Regions from separate parts of the Streptomyces sp. NPDC032822 genome, predicted to be linked through region 2. Evidence: riboswitches for the same ligand, from Rfam matches in the RefSeq annotation. Region 2 holds a riboswitch; each other region holds the start of a gene.
What was found. A riboswitch is a leader RNA that binds a small molecule or an ion and turns the genes downstream of it on or off. The one in region 2 is predicted to bind cyclic di-AMP.
Positions count from the first base shown of each region.

Region 1: it holds a riboswitch for cyclic di-AMP, as region 2 does, so the genes downstream of both, ACZ5VD_RS39730 (M23 family metallopeptidase) here and ACZ5VD_RS27230 (transglycosylase SLT domain-containing protein) in region 2, are expected to answer to the same signal.
Region 3: it holds a riboswitch for cyclic di-AMP, as region 2 does, so the genes downstream of both, ACZ5VD_RS11830 (C40 family peptidase) here and ACZ5VD_RS27230 (transglycosylase SLT domain-containing protein) in region 2, are expected to answer to the same signal.

Region 1 covers NZ_JBVIOL010000026.1:28,882-34,833, reverse strand. The annotation lists gene ACZ5VD_RS39740 (M16 family metallopeptidase) at 135-1,484, shown strand; gene ACZ5VD_RS39735 (M16 family metallopeptidase) at 1,481-2,881, shown strand; cyclic di-AMP (ydaO/yuaA leader) riboswitch at 3,072-3,238, shown strand; gene ACZ5VD_RS39730 (M23 family metallopeptidase) at 3,252-4,016, shown strand; gene ACZ5VD_RS39725 (GntR family transcriptional regulator) at 4,204-4,899, shown strand; gene ACZ5VD_RS39720 (HPr family phosphocarrier protein) at 5,027-5,308, opposite strand; gene ACZ5VD_RS39715 (bifunctional acetate--CoA ligase family protein/GNAT family N-acetyltransferase) at 5,486-5,952, shown strand, end outside.
Region 2 covers NZ_JBVIOL010000010.1:116,525-122,476, forward strand. The annotation lists gene ACZ5VD_RS27210 (carbohydrate ABC transporter permease) at 1-87, shown strand, start outside; gene ACZ5VD_RS27215 (carbohydrate ABC transporter permease) at 84-962, shown strand; gene ACZ5VD_RS27220 (LacI family DNA-binding transcriptional regulator) at 1,005-2,033, shown strand; gene ACZ5VD_RS27225 (HAD family hydrolase) at 2,174-2,992, shown strand; gene ACZ5VD_RS27230 (transglycosylase SLT domain-containing protein) at 3,036-3,518, opposite strand; cyclic di-AMP (ydaO/yuaA leader) riboswitch at 3,523-3,696, opposite strand; gene ACZ5VD_RS27235 (CocE/NonD family hydrolase) at 3,995-5,952, opposite strand, start outside.
Region 3 covers NZ_JBVIOL010000003.1:606,154-612,105, forward strand. The annotation lists gene ACZ5VD_RS11820 (ATP-dependent Clp protease proteolytic subunit) at 62-697, shown strand; gene ACZ5VD_RS11825 (hypothetical protein) at 705-1,010, shown strand; cyclic di-AMP (ydaO/yuaA leader) riboswitch at 1,428-1,561, shown strand; gene ACZ5VD_RS11830 (C40 family peptidase) at 1,565-2,038, shown strand; gene ACZ5VD_RS11835 (ATP-binding protein) at 2,137-2,595, opposite strand; gene ACZ5VD_RS11840 (helix-turn-helix domain-containing protein) at 2,810-3,670, shown strand; gene ACZ5VD_RS11845 (DUF397 domain-containing protein) at 3,680-3,916, shown strand; gene ACZ5VD_RS11850 (8-amino-7-oxononanoate synthase) at 3,998-5,125, opposite strand; gene bioB (biotin synthase BioB) at 5,293-5,952, shown strand, end outside.

The DNA of each region.
Region 1 (5,952 bases), on a different contig from region 2:
GCAGGCTACGCGATCTCGCTCACGGCGTACGTCGTCCGGGAACTTCGCCGACCGTCCGCACGCTTGCATACAGTGGCAGGACCGGCAGGAAAACCGCGGTTTCAGCGACCGCGACCGCGATCGAAGGGACGTACATGCCCATGGGTCACACGGCCACAGCGCAGGCAGGCTCCGGCGGACTGACAGCGACCGAGCACCGTCTGGCCAACGGCCTGCGCGTGGTGCTCTCCGAGGACCATCTGACCCCGGTCGCCGCGGTGTGTCTCTGGTACGACGTCGGCTCGCGCCACGAAGTCAAGGGTCGTACCGGCCTTGCTCACCTTTTCGAGCACCTCATGTTCCAGGGCTCCGGCCAGGTCAAGGGCAACGGCCACTTCGAACTGGTCCAGGGCGCGGGCGGCTCGCTCAACGGCACCACCAGCTTCGAGCGGACCAACTACTTCGAGACCATGCCGACCCATCAGCTGGAGCTCGCCCTCTGGCTGGAGGCCGACCGCATGGGCTCGTTGCTGGCCGCCCTGGACGACGAGTCGATGGAGAACCAGCGGGACGTCGTCAAGAACGAGCGCAGGCAGCGCTACGACAACGTCCCCTACGGCACGGCGTTCGAGAGGCTCACCGCCCTCGCCTACCCGGAGGGCCACCCCTACCACCACACCCCGATCGGCTCGATGGCCGACCTGGACGCGGCCACCCTGGAGGACGCCCGCGCGTTCTTCCGCACGTACTACGCGCCGGGCAACGCCGTGCTGTCGGTGGTCGGCGACATCGACCCGGAGCAGACGCTCGCCTGGATCGAGAAGTACTTCGGGTCCATCGCCGCGCACGACGGCAAGCCCGCGCCCCGCGACGGCGCGCTGCCCGACGTCATGGGCGGCGAACTGCGCGAGATCATCGAGGAAGAGGTCCCCGCGCGCGCGTTGATGGCCGCCTACCGGCTCCCGGAGGACGGCACGCGCGCGTGCGACGCGGCGGACCTGGCGCTCACCGTCCTCGGTGGCGGCGAGTCGTCCCGCATCTACAACCGGCTCGTGCGGCGCGACCGTACGGCGGTGGCGGCCGGCTTCGGCCTGCTGCGGCTGGCCGGTGCGCCCTCCCTGGGCTGGCTGGACGTGAAGACCTCCGGTGACGTCGAGGTGCCGGTCATCGAGGCCGCCATCGACGAGGAGCTCGCCCGGTTCGCCGAGGAGGGCCCCTCCGCCGAGGAAATGGAGCGCGCCCAGGCCCAGTTGGAGCGCGAGTGGCTGGACCGGCTCGGCACGGTCGCGGGCCGCGCCGACGAACTGTGCCGCTACGCCGTGCTGTTCGGCGACCCGCAGCTCGCCCTGACCGCCGTACAGCGCGTGCTGGACGTGACGGCCCAGGAGGTCCAGGACGTGGCGAAGGCCCGCCTGCGCCCCGACAACCGCGCGGTGCTCGTCTACGAGCCGACCGCTCCCGAAACCCCCGCCGACCAGGACGAGAACGAGGAGGCGGCCCGGTGACCGAGCTCGCCACGATGGAATTCCACCCCCAGCCGCAGGCCGGCGAGGCCAGGCCCTGGGCCTTCCCGGCGCCCGAGCGCGGCACGCTCGACAACGGCCTGACGGTCCTGCGCTGCCACCGCCCCGGCCAGCAGGTCGTCGCCGTGGAGGTGCTCCTGGACGCGCCTCTGGAGGCCGAGCCGACCGACCTGGACGGCGTCGGCACGATCATGGCGCGGGCCTTCTCCGAGGGCACCGACAAGCACTCCGCCGAGGACTTCGCCGCCGAGCTGGAGCGCTGCGGCGCCACCCTCGACGCGCACGCCGACCACCCCGGCGTACGGCTCTCCCTCGAAGTCCCGGCCTCGCGCCTGGCCAAGGCGCTCGGTCTGCTGGCCGACGCCCTGAGGGCACCCGCGTTCGCGGACAGCGAGGTCGAGCGGCTGGTCCGCAACCGCCTGGACGAGATCCCGCACGAGCTGGCCAACCCGTCCCGGCGGGCCGCCAAGGAGCTCTCCAAGGAACTGTTCCCGGTGACCTCGCGCATGTCGAGGCCGCGCCAGGGCACCGAGGAGACGGTCGAGAACATCGACTCCGCGGCCGTACGCGCCTTCTACGAGAAGCATGTGCGCCCCGCCACCGCCACCGTGGTGGTCGTCGGCGACCTCACCGACATCGACCTGGACGCGCTGCTCGGCGACACCCTCGGCGCCTGGACCGGCTCCTGGGCCGAGCCCCGCCCCGTGCCTCCGGTGACCGCCGACGACACCGGGCGGGTCGTGATCGTGGACCGCCCCGGAGCCGTCCAGACACAGCTGCTGATCGGCCGTATCGGCCCCGACCGGCACGACCGCGTGTGGCCCGCGCAGGTGCTCGGCACGTACTGCCTGGGCGGCACCCTCACCTCCCGCCTGGACCGGGTCCTGCGCGAGGAGAAGGGCTACACCTACGGCGTCCGGGCGTTCGGGCAGGTCATGCGCTCCGCCGCGCCTTCTCCCGGAGGGCCCACCGGTGCCGCGATGCTCGCCATCAGCGGCTCCATCGACACGCCGAACACGGGACCCGCTCTGCAGGACCTGTGGACGGTGCTCCGCACGCTCGCCGAAGGGGGCCTCACCGACGCCGAGCGCGATGTCGCCGTGCAGAACCTCGTCGGGGTGGCACCGCTGAAGTACGAGACCGCGGCGGCCGTCGCGGGCACGCTGGCCGACCAGGTCGAGCAGCACCTGCCGGACGACTTCCAGGCCACGCTGTACCAGCAGCTCGCGGCGACCGGCACCGTCGAGGCCACCGCGGCGGCCGTGAGCGCCTTCCCGGTGGACCGCCTGGTGACCGTGCTGGTGGGTGACGCGGCGCAGATCAAGGAGCCCGTCGAGGCCCTCGGCATCGGCGAAGTCACCGTCGTGACCGCCGAATAGCGGCACGCGCGCGGGGGGCCCTGGTGACCAAAGAGTCACCAGGGCCCCTTTATGCCCGAATTGGGGGAGAGGCTGCCTGTCTGCCCTGTGGTATGCGCTACAAAAGACATGATCCGTTTGGGGATTGAAAGTTGTCACGTTTAGCGTCATCCGGGCTGTCCGTCAGACACCGCGCCGCACCCGTGGCACCGGACAGTCATCGCCGAGTCCCCGCATGGCGCGAGCCAGGGGAGCCGGGGACCCACACCACAAGTCCCTGGGGTGAATCGGACGCCCGCGCGCACCGCGAGGGGGTCCGTAGGAGACCTTCCTGCTCCGAACCCGTCAGCTAACCCGGTAGGCGAGAAGGAAGGAAAGGACCAGCCACTACATGGCGTTCACCTGCGCCACCGGGAAGCACCGTCGTCCCGGCCGGATCAAGCGCTCCACCGCCCGCGCCGCGGGCGTCGCGGCCCTCACCACCACCGGCGTCATCGGCACGCTGGCCGCCCCGGCACTCGCCGCCGAGCCCGCCGTCGAACAGACCGGTCTCATACCCGTCCTCACCGTCGGCGACACGGTCGCCGACCAGATCGACGCCCAGGCCGCCGCGCAGAAGCAGGCCGCCGAGGTGGCCGAAGCGAAGCGGAAGGCCGAGGAGGCCGCACGCGAGAAGGCGGCCGCCGAGGCCAAGAAGGAGCGCGAGGCCAAGGAGCGCGCCGCCCGTGAGGCCGAGCGCAAGCGCCTCAACTCCTATGTCTCGCCGATCTCCGGCTCCTACGTCTCGACCGGCTACAAGACCGGTGGCGCCGTCTGGTCCTCCGGCAGCCACACCGGCGTCGACTTCCACGCCTCCAGCGGCACCTCGGTCCACGCGGTCGGCTCCGGCACGGTCGTCGAGGCCGGCTGGGGCGGGTCGTACGGCAACAACGTCGTGATCAAGATGAACGACGGCACCTACACCCAGTACGGCCACCTGTCGTCCCTCGGTGTCTCCGTCGGCCAGTCGGTCACCCCGGGGCAGCAGATCGGCCTCTCCGGAGCCACCGGCAACGTCACCGGGCCGCACCTGCACTTCGAGGCCCGCACGACCGCGGACTACGGCTCGGACATCGACCCCGTCTCCTACCTCCGCTCGCACGGTGTGAACGTCTGACGACTCACGGCCCGCATCCCGAAGCCCCGGCTCCCCGAGCCGGGGCTTTCGGCGTTTCAGGAGGGTGTCTGTCCAAAAAATATCCATGGATTCCGGTCCGCCATCGGAAATTCCCGCTGATTGCAATAGAGTCACCGAACACACGTCAATCGTCGACGTTTCACGGGGATTAAAGCGGAGGTCGGTCATGCGTATTCCGGCGCACTCGGTATGCACGGCGATCCGGGACGACATCGTCGCGGGTGTCTACGAGCGCGGCAGCCGGCTCACCGAGGAACTGCTCGCGCGCCGCTACGGCGTCTCGCGCGTCCCCGTCCGGGAGGCCCTGCGCACGCTGGAGGCGGAGGGCTTCGTGGTGACCCGGCGGCACGCGGGCGCGTGCGTCGCGGAACCCACCGAGCAGGAGGGTGCCGACCTGCTGGAGATGCGGATGCTCCTGGAGCCGCTCGGCGCCTCCCGGGCCGCCCAGCGGCGCACCGAGGCCCATCTCAAGGTGCTGCGCGGCCTGGTCCGGCTGGGCCAGGAGCGGGCCAGGCGGGGCAACAGCGAGGATCTGCGCTCCTTGGGGGGCTGGTTCCACGAGACGCTGGCGCAGTCCTCCGGCAGTGCCGCGATGACCGCGATGCTGACCCAGCTGCGCCACAAGATCGCCTGGATGTACACGGTGGACGCGCCGTCCAACCCCGTGGAGTCCTGGGCGGAGCACGGCGCGATCGTGGACGCGGTGGCGCGTGGCGACAGCGAACGCGCGCGAGCGCTCACGGCGCTGCACACGGAGCGCGCGACGGCGGTCCACCGGCTGCGGTTCGCCGGCGGCGGGGAACGGCCGGAGCGTGTGAGGAACTCGCAACATCCCGTAAACATGACGAGCCTGCGGCATTAACACGGGCGCCGTATACAAAGAGGGGTTAATTCGCGGGGGATTATTTCTGCTGCCCGTCGGACGGAAATGCGAAGGGCTCGCCCGGATCATTCGGACGAGCCCTTCAATGCAATCGGAAATCGGATGCTCAGACGGTTTCGGGAAGCTCCTCAAGGCCTTCCGAGACCAGCTTCGCCAGACGGTCGAGGGCCGCGTCGGCACCCTCGGCGTAGGAGGCGAGGACGATCTCCTCGCCGCCCTGGGCGCCCAGACCGAGGACGGCCAGCATGGAGGCCGCGTTGACGGGGTTGCCGTCGGCCTTGGAGATCGTCACCGGGATACCTGCGGCCGTGGTGGCCCGGACGAAGATGGAAGCGGGGCGGGCGTGGAGGCCCTCGGCCCAGCCGACGTTGACGCGGCGCTCAGCCATGTGATGCTGCCCTTCGGTGTATCAGGTTGTCTAGACCAGTTTCCCACATCGTGAAGCATGCCCGGGCGGTCCTTCGTCCCGCCCCGGTGTGTCGCCGGACCGCGGCCTCGGTCCGGCTTGTCGTCCCCCACAGACTGCCTCGCGCCGTTGTCGTACGCGAGCCGTACTCTGGGCCCCATGCAGACCTCGTCGGACCGGCACGAGTACCCCGCCCACTGGGAAGCCGACGTGGTGCTGCGCGACGGCGGTACCGCGCGCGTCCGGCCCATCACCGTCGATGACGCCGATCGCCTCGTCAGCTTCTACGAGCAGGTGTCGGACGAGTCGAAGTACTACCGCTTCTTCGCGCCCTACCCTCGTCTGTCCGCAAAGGACGTCCACCGCTTCACGCACCACGACTTCGTGGACAGGGTGGGACTCGCGGCCACCATCGGCGGCGAGTTCATCGCCACCGTACGCTACGACCGCATCGGCGCCGACGGCATGCCCGCCTCCGCCCCGGCCGACGAGGCCGAGGTCGCCTTCCTCGTCCAGGACGCCCACCAGGGGCGCGGTGTCGCCTCCGCCCTCCTCGAACACATCGGGGCCGTCGCCCGCGAGCGGGGCATCCGGCGCTTCGCCGCGGAGGTGCTCCCCGCCAACAG
Region 2 (5,952 bases):
GCGGTCGTGCTGGCCCTGGCCACCTATCTCCTCTCCTTCAGCCTGCTGCGCGTCTCCGACCGCTACACCCGGGAGGACCGGGCATGACCCCCCTCACCCTCACCGCCGACACGTCCCCCGCCGCGAGCCGTGTGCGGCGCACCGCCTGGATCCCCACCCTCGTGCTGATCCTCGGTGCCCTGTACTGCCTGGTCCCCATCGCCTGGGTGGTCGTCGCGGCCACCAAGGACCGGTCGGAGCTGTTCTCCACCTTCACCTTCGCCCCCGGCACCGGACTCCTCGGCAACCTGAGCGACCTGACCGACTACCGGGACGGCATCTACTGGCAGTGGATGGCCAACTCCGCGTTCTACGCGGGCTTCGGCGCCCTGCTGTCCACCGCGGTCTCCGCCGGCGGCGGCTACGCGCTCGGCCGGTTCGTGTTCCGCGGACGCGAGGCCATCTTCAAGATGATCCTCGCGGGCGTCCTCGTGCCGAGCATCGTGCTGGCCGTCCCGCAGTACCTGCTGCTGTCGAAGACGGGCATGGCCGACTCGTACTGGTCGATGCTGCTGCCGTCGATCCTCTCCCCGTACGGCGTCTACCTGGTCCGCATCTACGCGGCGGCCTCGGTGCCCACCGAACTCATGGAGGCAGCCCGCATGGACGGGGCGAGCGAGTGGCGGATCTTCTCGCGGATCGCCGTACCGATGATGATGCCGGGCCTGATCACGGTGTTCCTCTTCCAGTTCGTCGGCATCTGGAACAACTTCCTGCTGCCGTACGTGATGCTGGCCGACGACACCAAGTTCCCGCTCACCCTCGGGCTCTACACGCTGCTCGCCCAGGGCGCCTCGCAGCCCGCCCTCTACACCCTGGTCATCACCGGATGTCTGCTGGCGATCCTCCCGCTGATCGCGCTCTTCCTGGTGATCCAGCGGTTCTGGTCCCTGGACCTGCTGAGCGGCTCGGTCAAGGCCTGAGCAGTCGGCCGCCCGCAGCAAACCCCGCCCCGAACGAGGAACATGACCACCAGCGCGAACGGCCGCCGCAAGCCGCCCACCATCCACGACGTGGCCCGGGAGGCGGGTGTGTCGCGGGGTACCGTCTCCCGCTTCCTGAACGGCGGCCACTACGTCTCGCCGGCCGCCCGGCGGGCCGTCGAGGCCGCCGTCAGGAAGACCGGATACGTGGTCAACCGGCATGCCCGCAGCCTGAGTACGGGCCGCTCGGACTCGGTGGCGTTCCTCCTGACCGAGCCGCAGGAGAAGTTCTTCGAGGACCCCAACTTCAACGTCCTGCTGCGCGGATGCACCGAGCACCTCGCCCGGCACGACATCCCGCTGCTGCTGATGCTGGCCGCGACCGACGACGACCGGCGCCGGCTGACCCGTTACATCACCTCGGGCCATGTCGACGGCGTGCTGCTGGTCTCCAGCCACAGCGGGGACCCGGTCGCCGCCGAACTGCGCGCCGCCGGAATGCCGTTGGTGGCCTGCGGCAAGCCGATGGGGCTCGGCTCCAAGGTGAGCTACGTGGCGGCCGACGACCGTGACGGCGCCCGGGAGATGGTCCGCCACCTCCTCGACACCGGCCGCCGCCGCATCGGCATGATCACCGGCCCGCTGGACACCCCCGGCGGCACCGACCGGCTGGCCGGCTACCGCGAGGTCCTCGCCGAGGCGGGCCTGCCCTACGACCCGGCACTGGTCGCCGAGGGCGACTACCGCCGTGCCGGCGGCGAACAGGCCGCGCACCGGCTGCTCGACCGGGCCCCCGACCTGGACGCGGTGTTCGTCGCCTCCGACCTGATGGCCCAGGGAGTCGTCAACGCCCTGCACCAGTGCGGCCGTTCGGTCCCCGATGACATCGCTGTCGGCGGTTTCGACGACTCGGCCGCGGCCACCGCCGTCACCCCGGCCCTCACCACCATGCGACAGCCCTACGAGCGCATCAGCGCCGAGATGGTCCGCATGCTGCTCGCCCAGATCGCCGGCGAGGACACGGCCGGGGTGATCCTGCCGACGGAACTGGTGGTGCGGGAGTCCGCGTGAACGCACCGACGGCGGTGAACGCACCGACTGCCGTGACCGGAACGGATGTTCGCAACCGGAGCAGACGTCAATGCATGTGAATGCTGTAGCCGTCCGGTTCGCGTCGAGTCGGCGGGGCGTTCCATCCGTATTCTCTGATCATGGCCGCACCCACCGCATATTCACTCATCGCCACCGACCTGGACGGAACGCTGCTCCGAGGCGACGACACGCTGTCCGACCGGTCCCTCGCCGCACTGGCGCGGGTGACGGCGGCCGGTGCCCGGCATCTCGTGGTGACCGGCCGCCCGGCGCCCAGAGTGCGGCCACTCCTCGACGACCTGGGCAGCGAGGGACTCGCGGTGTGCGGGCAGGGCGCGCAGGTGTACGACGCCGGCGCGGACCGTCTGCTCTGGTCGGTCACCCTGGACAGGGAACTGGCCGAGACCGCGCTCGGCAAGATCGAGGCCGAGGTCGGCCAGGTGTACGCGGCCGTCGACCAGGACGGCGTGGACGGGCTCACCCTCATCGAGCCGGGCTATCTGATGCCCCACCCGACCCTGCCCGCGGTCCGGGTCGCAAGACGCGACGACCTGTGGCGCGAGCCCATCAGCAAGGTGCTGCTGCGCCATCCCTACCTGTCCGACGACGAGTTGGCGGCGACGGCGCGCGGAGTGATCGGCTCGCTGGCCACGGTCACCATGTCGGGGCCCGGGACCGTCGAACTCCAGCCATGCGGCATCACGAAGGCGACGGGGCTGGCGCTGGCCGCCGACCATCTCGGTCTCGGCCCGCAGCACACCGTCGCCTTCGGGGACATGCCCAACGACATCCCCATGTTCGACTGGGCCGCCCACGGCATCGCCATGGCCAACGCCCATCCCGAACTCCGGTCCGTGGCCGACGAGGTCACCCTGTCGAACGAGGACGACGGCGTCGCCGTCGTCCTCGAACGTCTCTTCCCGGACGGGAAGTTCTGACCGGCCCCGGGGATCACGCCCCGGGAGTCGGCCCCCGGGATCTCTAGTACGCGCCCCACACGTTGTCGATCGACCCGTACCGCGCCGCCGCGTAGTTGCAGGCGGCGGTGATGTTGGCGACCGGGTCGTACGGGTCCCACGAGGTGTCGGCCACGTGGTAGGCCTGGAAGGTGGGGTCGATGGTCTGGAGCAGACCCTTGGACGGGGTGCCGGCGGCGGCGTTGGAGTCCCAGTTGTTGATGGCGTACGGGTTGCCCGAGGACTCCCGGATGACGTTGCGGTAGATGCCGTCGTACGTGCCCGGAATGCCGTTCTGCGCCATGACCTGGAGGGACGCCCGGATCCAGCCGTCGAGGGTGTTGGAGTACCCCAGCGAGGTGGCGGTGGTCACGGTCGGGGTCGCGGCGGACGCGCTGGTCGCGCCGATCACCGGGAGGGCGAGCACGGCGGCGCCGGTGACGGCGACGGCGAGGGTGCGGGTGAGGCGGGTCGTCCTGGAACGACGGTGCTGAGCGGCAGCAGGCATGGCGAAATGTCCTCTCCGTCGCCTGCGAGGTGAGCTGTCGGGTGCGGGCTGGGAGGTGCCCGGCCGTGCCGCCCGGGTGGGCGGCACGACTTAACCCCGAGCCGTACCGGCGTGATCTCCGGTGCGGCGACTTACCTGGGTCCCCCGCTCCTGCCGTGCGAATGGTCGTCGATGGGTGGTCCGCGAGCGGCGGCAGGATTAGGCGTCCGCTCGACAGGCCGGGAACGTATGCGAGAGCACATGTCCGAAACAAGTAGCGGATTCACACATCACACCTATTGACCTTGGTCTGAGGCGTATGGGGTGCTTGATCCTTTGCGGTTGCCAAGACTCAACTGGCGCACGGCGCAAGGCGGGGCGGGGTCCGGCGGGAAGGGAACGCGGACGCGCCGAAGGGGGCGCGGAGGCGGTTGGAAGTGACCCAACTCACGGACATGCGCAAGCATGGCAAATCGGGCAATGTTCCCAACTCGGAGTCAACCGGCAGTGCGTGGGATCCGCTTCTCCCACGTCCGGTGGAAGACCACCTCGCCGCCGTCCGTGCAGACCACCTCGTTGGTGGTCAGGAAGTCCGTCTCGTCACAGCGGATCTCCGACCGGGTGCGGACCGTCGCGTCCCAGCCCAGCTCCGGCCGGCGCAACCGGACCGTCCAGTCGGAGCGGGTCCGGGCCGACAGGGGGTCCCGCTCGTCGATCGTGTACGTCTCCAGCGCGTCCTCGGCGAACTCCAGGCCGTCGGGGTACACCCGGGTGCCGCCGTAGCGCGGATCGACCTCCAGCCGCCACTCGCCCTTGGCCACGTCGCGGACGACCAGCCGCTCGGGGCGCGGCTCGTCCGGCGTGTCCGGGCTCCCTCCGGCAGCGGCCACGCCGCCGGTCACCCCCAGCGGCTCGGCCTGCTCGGGCTCCTCGAAGACGATCTCCTGCCCCACCTCGTGGCCGCGCACGGGCAGCTCCAGCAGGCTGCCCGCCGGGTCCAGGGTGAAGCCCGCCGCCGAGCCGGGCTGCGGCCAGATCCACGGCCAGTACGCGGAGGAGACGGCGAGACGGATGCGGTGGCCGACGGGGAAGACGTGCCCGATGCCGTTCAGCTCGAACTCGACGTCCTCCGTCGTGCCCGGCGCCCACGGCACGGCCTGCTCCCGCCCGTGCCGCGCCGACAGGTTCAGCACACCCCGGGTCACCAGGGTCGAGGAGCCGTCCGGGGCCACGTCGCAGACCCGGGCGATCACCTGACCGCGCGTCACCTCCGAGGTCAGCCTGAGCCGCACCCGGGGCCGCCCCAACACCCAGGTCTCCTCCTGGACTTCGAACTCGAAGCTCACCGACCGCGCGTCCTCCTCCCGCTGGTCGGGCGGCAGGTCGGCGTCGTTCCCGAAGGGGAAGAAGCGGCCGGCGTCGACGCCCGTGTGCTGCGGGGAGCGCACCGGGGAGGGGGCGCCCTGCAGGGCGTGCGCGACCATCGCGACGTTGGGGGAGGGCCAGGCCGGCTCGCCGACCCAGCGGCCGGGCAGGGTGTCGTAGACCGTGGCCGGGGGGTGGGAGTCGCTGAGGTAGGCGCGCAGCAGGGGTTCGTTCATGACGCCGGTGTCACCCGTGCCCGAGGCGCCGCGCGAATCGGGCTTGAGCCAGTGGTCCCACCAGCGCAGGGTCTCCTGGAGGAAGCCGATCGCCGGTCCCGGCGGCAGACCGCGGTCGGGGTACTGGTGGGACCAGGGGCCGATCAGGCCGCGGACGCGGTCGGAGGGCAGGTGCTCGACGAGCCGGAGGACCGTGTCGCGGTACGGGTCGTGCCAGCCGCCCACCGCGAGGACGGCGGCCTGGATCGCGCCGTAGTCCTCGCAGACGCTGCCGTGACGCCAGTAGCGGTCCCGGGTCTGGTGGTCGAGCCAGGTGTGGATGAGGGGTTCGACCCCCGCCAGGCGCTCCAGCCACATCTCCCGCCAGGCCTCGCCCGCATACCGCGGGTCCGGCGGCCGGGAGACGAAGGCGAGCATGGTGGCCGCCCAGGCGTGCATGTCCACCGCGAGGACGGAACCTCCCATGTAGTGCACGTCGTTGTCATAGCGGTCGTCGGCGGAGCAGACCGTGACGACCGCCTTGAGCGGCTCGGGTGCCAGGGCCGCGATCTGGAGGGAGTTGAAGCCGCCCCAGGAGATGCCGAACATGCCGACCTTGCCGTCGCACCAGGGCTGTGCGGCCAGCCAGTCGACGACCTCGACACCGTCGGCCAGCTCGGTCGCCGAGTACTCGTCGGTCGGCATGCCCCCGCTGTTGCCGTGTCCGCGCACGTCCACTCGTACGGAGGCGTAACCGTGGCCCGCGTACCAGGGATGGCGTTGCCAGTCGCGGGGTGCCGTCCAGTCGGTGAGGCGGTACGGCAGGTATTCGAGGATCGCGGGTACCGGTTCGTCAGTGAGGGGACGCCACACGC
Region 3 (5,952 bases), on a different contig from region 2:
CCCATCATAACGTCACGTACGTCCTGTACATTTTTTACAGACGCCGAAGAAGGGGGTACCCATGACCCGACCGTCCGCCCGCTACGTCCTGCCCGAGTTCACCGAACGCACCAGTTCCGGCAGCCGGACGATGGATCCGTACTCGAAGCTGATGGAGGAACGGATCGTCTTCCTGGGCGCGCCGATCGACAACGTCTCGGCGAACGACGTGATGGCCCAGTTCATGTACCTCGAACACCGGGATCCGGACCGGGACATCTCGCTGTACATCAACTCCCCCGGCGGCACGTTCAGCGCGATGTCGGCGATCTACGACACGCTCCAGTACGTCACCTGCGACGTGGAGACCGTCTGCCTGGGCCAGGCGGGCTCGTCGGCCGCGGTGCTGCTGGCCGCGGGGACGCCGGGCAAGCGGTTCGCGCTGCCGAGCGCGCGGATGGTGATCCATCAGCCCGCGCTCACCGAGCCGGTGCAGGGACAGGCCAGCGATCTCGCCATCCAGGCCGAGGAGCTGACCCGCACCCGGACCCGGCTGGAGGAGATGCTCGTGCGGCACACCGGGCGGACGCCGGAGCAGGTGCACACGGACATCGAGCGGGACAAGATCCTCACCGCGCCGGAGGCGGTGGAGTACGGACTGGTGGACGAGCTCATCCCCAGCCGCAAGGCCTCGCGCCGCACACCCGGCCGGGGGTGAGCCGCGCATGCTGCCGGACCTGCCGCCGCTGCCCGCCCTGACGCGCGCCGAGGGTGAGCTGATCGACCGTTATCTCGACGCGGTCGACCTGCTCGGCCGGATCAACCCGGCCCGGCACGGCGACACCTACAGCGGTCTGCGCGCCGCCCAGGCACTGGTGACGAAGGCGGCCGAGCTGCGGGACGCGCTGGCGCTGATGCACCGTCGGGGCGAGCGCGAGGTGCACGCCGACACGCTGGAGCGGGCGCTGCGCGTGCTGGACGGGGAGCGCCGCACGGCTCGCGTCACGCTGCCGCCGCGCTCCGACAGTTGACGCCCCGCACCACCGGTCCGGCCGCGCGGCCCTCCCGAAGACGCGTCCGGACCGGCGCCGAAACGGACCAAACGGCGTACCCCCTAATGGGGGAGACGCGCGTCCCTTTTCCCGCCCGTCAGGGTTGCGCAACATGCGGAGACCGAAGGCGGAATGAGTTGTTCCGGTGCTGGTCCGGGGGTGCTCGGGGCCCTCGACACCCCTTCGAACACCAGGACGTCCACCCGAACGGGTGAGTGGTGAGTAACAACACAAATCCCCGGTTCCGTTGGGATTTTCGGACAAGCGTGGGCCAAGATCCCTGACTGACGACAAGCCCCCGCCGCAGCGGCGGGGCGATCCGGGCGGACGCCGAGTCCTGCCGCCGCACGGATGACCGGTCGACAGAAGTGGATCGGCAGGAGTGGAGGACCCAAGCACGACGGGTCGCCGGGACGGTCACGCCATGACCGGGTCGAGCAGCCCTTGGGGTGAAGCCGCAGCAGCGGCCGGGCAACTTCGCCAGCCCGAATCCGACAGGTCATCCTTCACAGGCGGCTGACGAAGGGTTGCGCATGACTGCGCTCAATCGTGTCCCGTCGCTGATGGTCCGGGCCGGTACCGCCTCGGCCCTCACCATCGCCGCAGTGGGCGGCTCCATCGTGGTCCCGGGTGTCGCCTCCGACGCCGCGGCCGCCACGCCGGCGACGAAGGCACTCAAGATCGCGGCCTCCAAGAAGGGCTCCCCGTACAAGTACGGGGCCACCGGACCAAGCCGCTTCGACTGCTCCGGGCTCACGCTGTACTCGTTCAAGAAGGCGGGCAAGAAACTGCCCCGCACGGCGGCCCAGCAGTACAACAAGACACACCACATCTCCTCCAAGGGCCGCAAGGCCGGAGACCTGGTGTTCTTCCACTCGGGTTCGAGCGTCTACCACGTCGGCATCTACGCCGGGAAGGGCAAGATCTGGCACTCCCCGAAGACCGGGGACGTGGTACGACTGCAGAAGATCTGGACCAAGAGCGTCTGGTACGGCCGGGTCAAGTGACCCTCCTGGAGGGGGCGGCGGCGGTCCGACCCGCCGCCGCCCTCTTCGGGGCTTCACGCAGGGCGCGTCGCGGAGCCTGACGTACGGCCCGAAGCGCGCTACGGCTCCTGCTGCCCCGCAGCCGTCACCGGCTCGGCCGGCACGGTCCACGGGAGTTCGATGAAGACGGTCTTGCCGCCCTCGCGGGTGGGCCGGACCCTCAGCTTGCCGCCGCACTCCGCGGTCAGCCAGCGGATGATCACCATGCCCCGGCCGTTGTCCTGTTGGACGGCGGCCGGCAGTCGTTGGGGGAAGCGCGGGTGGCTGTCGGTCACACCGATGCGCAGGTGTTCGTCACGGTCGAGCTCGATGTCCACCGTGAAGGTGGGTGACTGCCCGAAGGTGTGCTGTACGGCGTTGGTGGCGAGTTCGGAGACGATGAGCCGGATGGTGTCGGCCGCCTCCGTGTCCCCCGCCAGACCCCACTCGGCCAGGGTGGTGAGCACGTAGGAGCGGGCGGCGGAGACCGAGACGGGATCGCTCGACAGAGTGACGGATGCTTCCAGGTGGTCTGCCATGGCGACGTCGTCCCTTTCCCACAGGACCGTAGTCCGACACGAAGGCGGAGGTTCGAGTACGGTCCCGGACTGGTGCTTCGCCGCCAGAGTGCCATTACCGGAGCGGTCACGGGTGGCGATCCACCAAGATATGCATATATCTGTCGCTCGAAGCGGTGAACCCTGCGACGGCAGACCGTATATGGGTACCTCGGTTGGAGTAAGGAGTAGCCCCATGCAGAACGGACCCGCGGTGCGCCGCCGGAAGCTGGGTGCCGAACTGCGTGCGCTGCGCACCGGTGCGGAGCTCACCAGCGGTGAGGCGGCCCGGATGGTGGGCTGGCACCAGTCGAAGGTGAGCCGGATCGAGACCGGCGCCAGCGGGGTGAAACCGGCCGACGTCCGGTTACTCCTGGACGCCTACGGGGTGCACGACCCCCAACTGCGGGAGCTGCTTCTGATGTTGGCCGGCTCCGACGAGGGCGGCGGCCGGAGCCACTGGTGGCACGCGTACCGGGGGGTGCTGCCGCCCACCTACCGGGACTTCATCAGCCTGGAGTCACAGGCCGGCGCGATGCGCACGCTGGAGACCTCGGTCGTGCCGGGGCTGCTGCAGACCCCCGAGTACGCCCGGGCGGTGACGAAGGCGGCGGTGGACGGGCTGGACGACGAGAAACTGGACGCCCTGGTGGAGGTGCGGCTGGCCCGGCAGCACGTACTGCGGGCGGATCCGCCGCTGGAACTGAGCGCCGTCCTGGACGAGGCCGTACTGCGCCGGGAGGTCGGCGGCCCGGACATCATGGCGCGTCAGCTGGCCCGGCTGGTCGACGCCGCGCATCTGCCCCAAGTGCGGCTCCAGGTGCTGCCGTTCACCGCCGGCGCGCACATCGGCATCACCGGGCCTTTCGTTATCTTCTCTTTTTCGCGCACATCTGATCTGGATGTGGTTGTTCTCGACCACTTGACGAGTAGCCTCTATCTCGAACGGAAAGAAGACCTCCAGGCCTACTCGGAGGCCTTCAACACCCTTCAGTTCCACGCCCTTTCGCCCGAGGACTCGTTGGACTACATCGCCGGAATAGGTGACGGCGCGTAAGGAGGCACCATGTCTGCACTGCCTCGGCACGTACCTTCCAGTACCGATCTGCACGGACTGCGGTGGCTGCGCAGCAGCTACAGCACCGGAGCGAACAACTGCGTCGAGACGGCCCGACTCGTGGCGGGCCGTACGACCGGACTCCTCGCCGTGCGCGACTCGAAGAACCCGGCCGGACCCGCGCTGCTCTTCTCCCCCGGGAGCTGGGCGGGTTTCACGGCCGCGGTGCACCGCATCCGAATCTGACCGTTCCCGCACCACCTGACCGTTCCCGCACCACCTGACCGTCTGCCCGCATCGAGCGACATCCGGCCGTGTCACGCCGACTCATGGTCGTGTTTCGCCGATCACCCGTACAGCGCGTCCGATCTGCCCGTCGGAGAGATCCGCACGGGCGGTCAGCCTCAGCCGGGAGATGCCGTCGGGCACGGAAGGAGGACGGAAGCAGCCCACGGCCAGCCCCTCCGCACGACAGTCGGCCGCCCAGCGCACGGCCCCCTCCGGGGACGGTGCGCGCACGGAGACGACCGCGGCGTCCGGACGTACCGCTTCCAGACCCGCGGCGCTCAGGCGTGCGTGCAGTTCGGCGGCGACCGTGCGCGCCCGGGCCGCCCGCTGCGGCTCGCGGCGCAGCAGCCGCACCGCCGCCAGGGCCGCCCCCGCCGCCGCGGGGGCGAGCCCGGTGTCGAAGATGAACGTCCGGGCCGCGTTGACGAGGTGGTCGATCACCCGGGCGGGGCCGAGGACGGCACCGCCCTGGCTGCCGAGCGACTTGGACAGCGTGACCGTCACGACGACGTCGTCGGCGCCCGCGAGCCCCGCCGCGTGCGGGGCACCCCGGCCGCCGTCGCCGAGGACGCCGAGGCCGTGGGCGTCGTCGACCACCAGACCCGCCCCGCGCTCCCGGCACACCTGGGCGAGCGCGGCCAGCGGGGCCGCGTCGCCGTCGACGGAGAAGACCGTGTCGGACACCACGACGGCGGGGCCCTCGTGGGTCCGCAGCGCCTTGCGCACGGCGTCCGGGTCGGCGTGCCCGACGACCTGGGTGCTCCCGCGGGCCAGCCGGCAGCCGTCGATCAGTGAGGCGTGGTTGCCGGCGTCGGAGACGATCAGCGAGCCGTGCGGGGCCAGCGCGGTGACGGCGGCGAGGTTGGCCGCGTAGCCCGAGGAGAAGACGAGGGCCGCCTCGAAGCCGCAGAAGTCGGCCAGCTCGCGTTCCAGCTCGTGGTGGAGTTCCGTGGTGCCGGTGACGAGCCGGGAGCCGGTCGAGCCGCCGCCCCAGGTCCGGGCGGCCCGCGCCGCGCCCTCGGTGACCTCCCGGTGCCGGGCCAGGCCCAGGTAGTCGTTGCTCGCCAGGTCCAGCAGCGGCGAGTCGGAGGGGCGGGGGCGCAGCGTCCGTACGAGGCCGGCGCGGCGGCGCAGCTCTGCCTGCTCGTCGATCCAGGCGAACGCCATCGGCACTCCAGGGCATGAGGGGGCGGTGCCCGCGTTTTGTAGGCAGTTCACAGACACTAGCGGGACGACCAGGCACCCAGGATGTGGCGATACCCACACGTCGAAGCGTCTCTGTTGTGCGAACTCTCCTTGGCCCGGAGCACCTGCGTAGGACAGGATCGGCTCTCATGGACCTGCTGAACACGCTGGTGGACAAGGGGCTGCGGCGCGAGCTGCCGACCCGCGAGGAGGCGCTGGCCGTCCTCGCCACTTCCGACGACGACCTGCTCGATGTGGTGGCCGCGGCCGGCAAGGTGCGCCGCCACTGGTTCGGCCGACGGGTGAAACTCAACTACCTCGTCAACCTCAAGTCGGGCCTGTGCCCGGAGGACTGCTCCTACTGCTCGCAGCGGCTCGGCTCCACCGCCGGCATCCTCAAGTACACCTGGCTCAAGCCCGAGCAGGCGTCCGAGGCGGCGGCGGCCGGGTTGGCGGGAGGCGCCAAACGGGTGTGCCTGGTGGCGTCCGGGCGCGGGCCGACCGACCGGGACGTGGACCGGGTCGCGGGCACCATCAAGGCGATCAAGGACGGGAACGAGGGCGTCGAGGTGTGCGCCTGCCTCGGTCTGCTCTCCGACGGCCAGGCGGAGCGGCTGCGCGAGGCCGGCGCCGACGCCTACAACCACAACCTGAACACGTCCGAGGAGACGTACGCGGACATCACGACCACGCACACGTACGCCGACCGGGTGGACACCGTGCGCAAGGCGCACGCGGCCGGTCTGTCCGCCTGTTCCGGGCTGATCGCCGGCATGGGGGAGAGCGACGCGGACCTGATCGACGTGGTC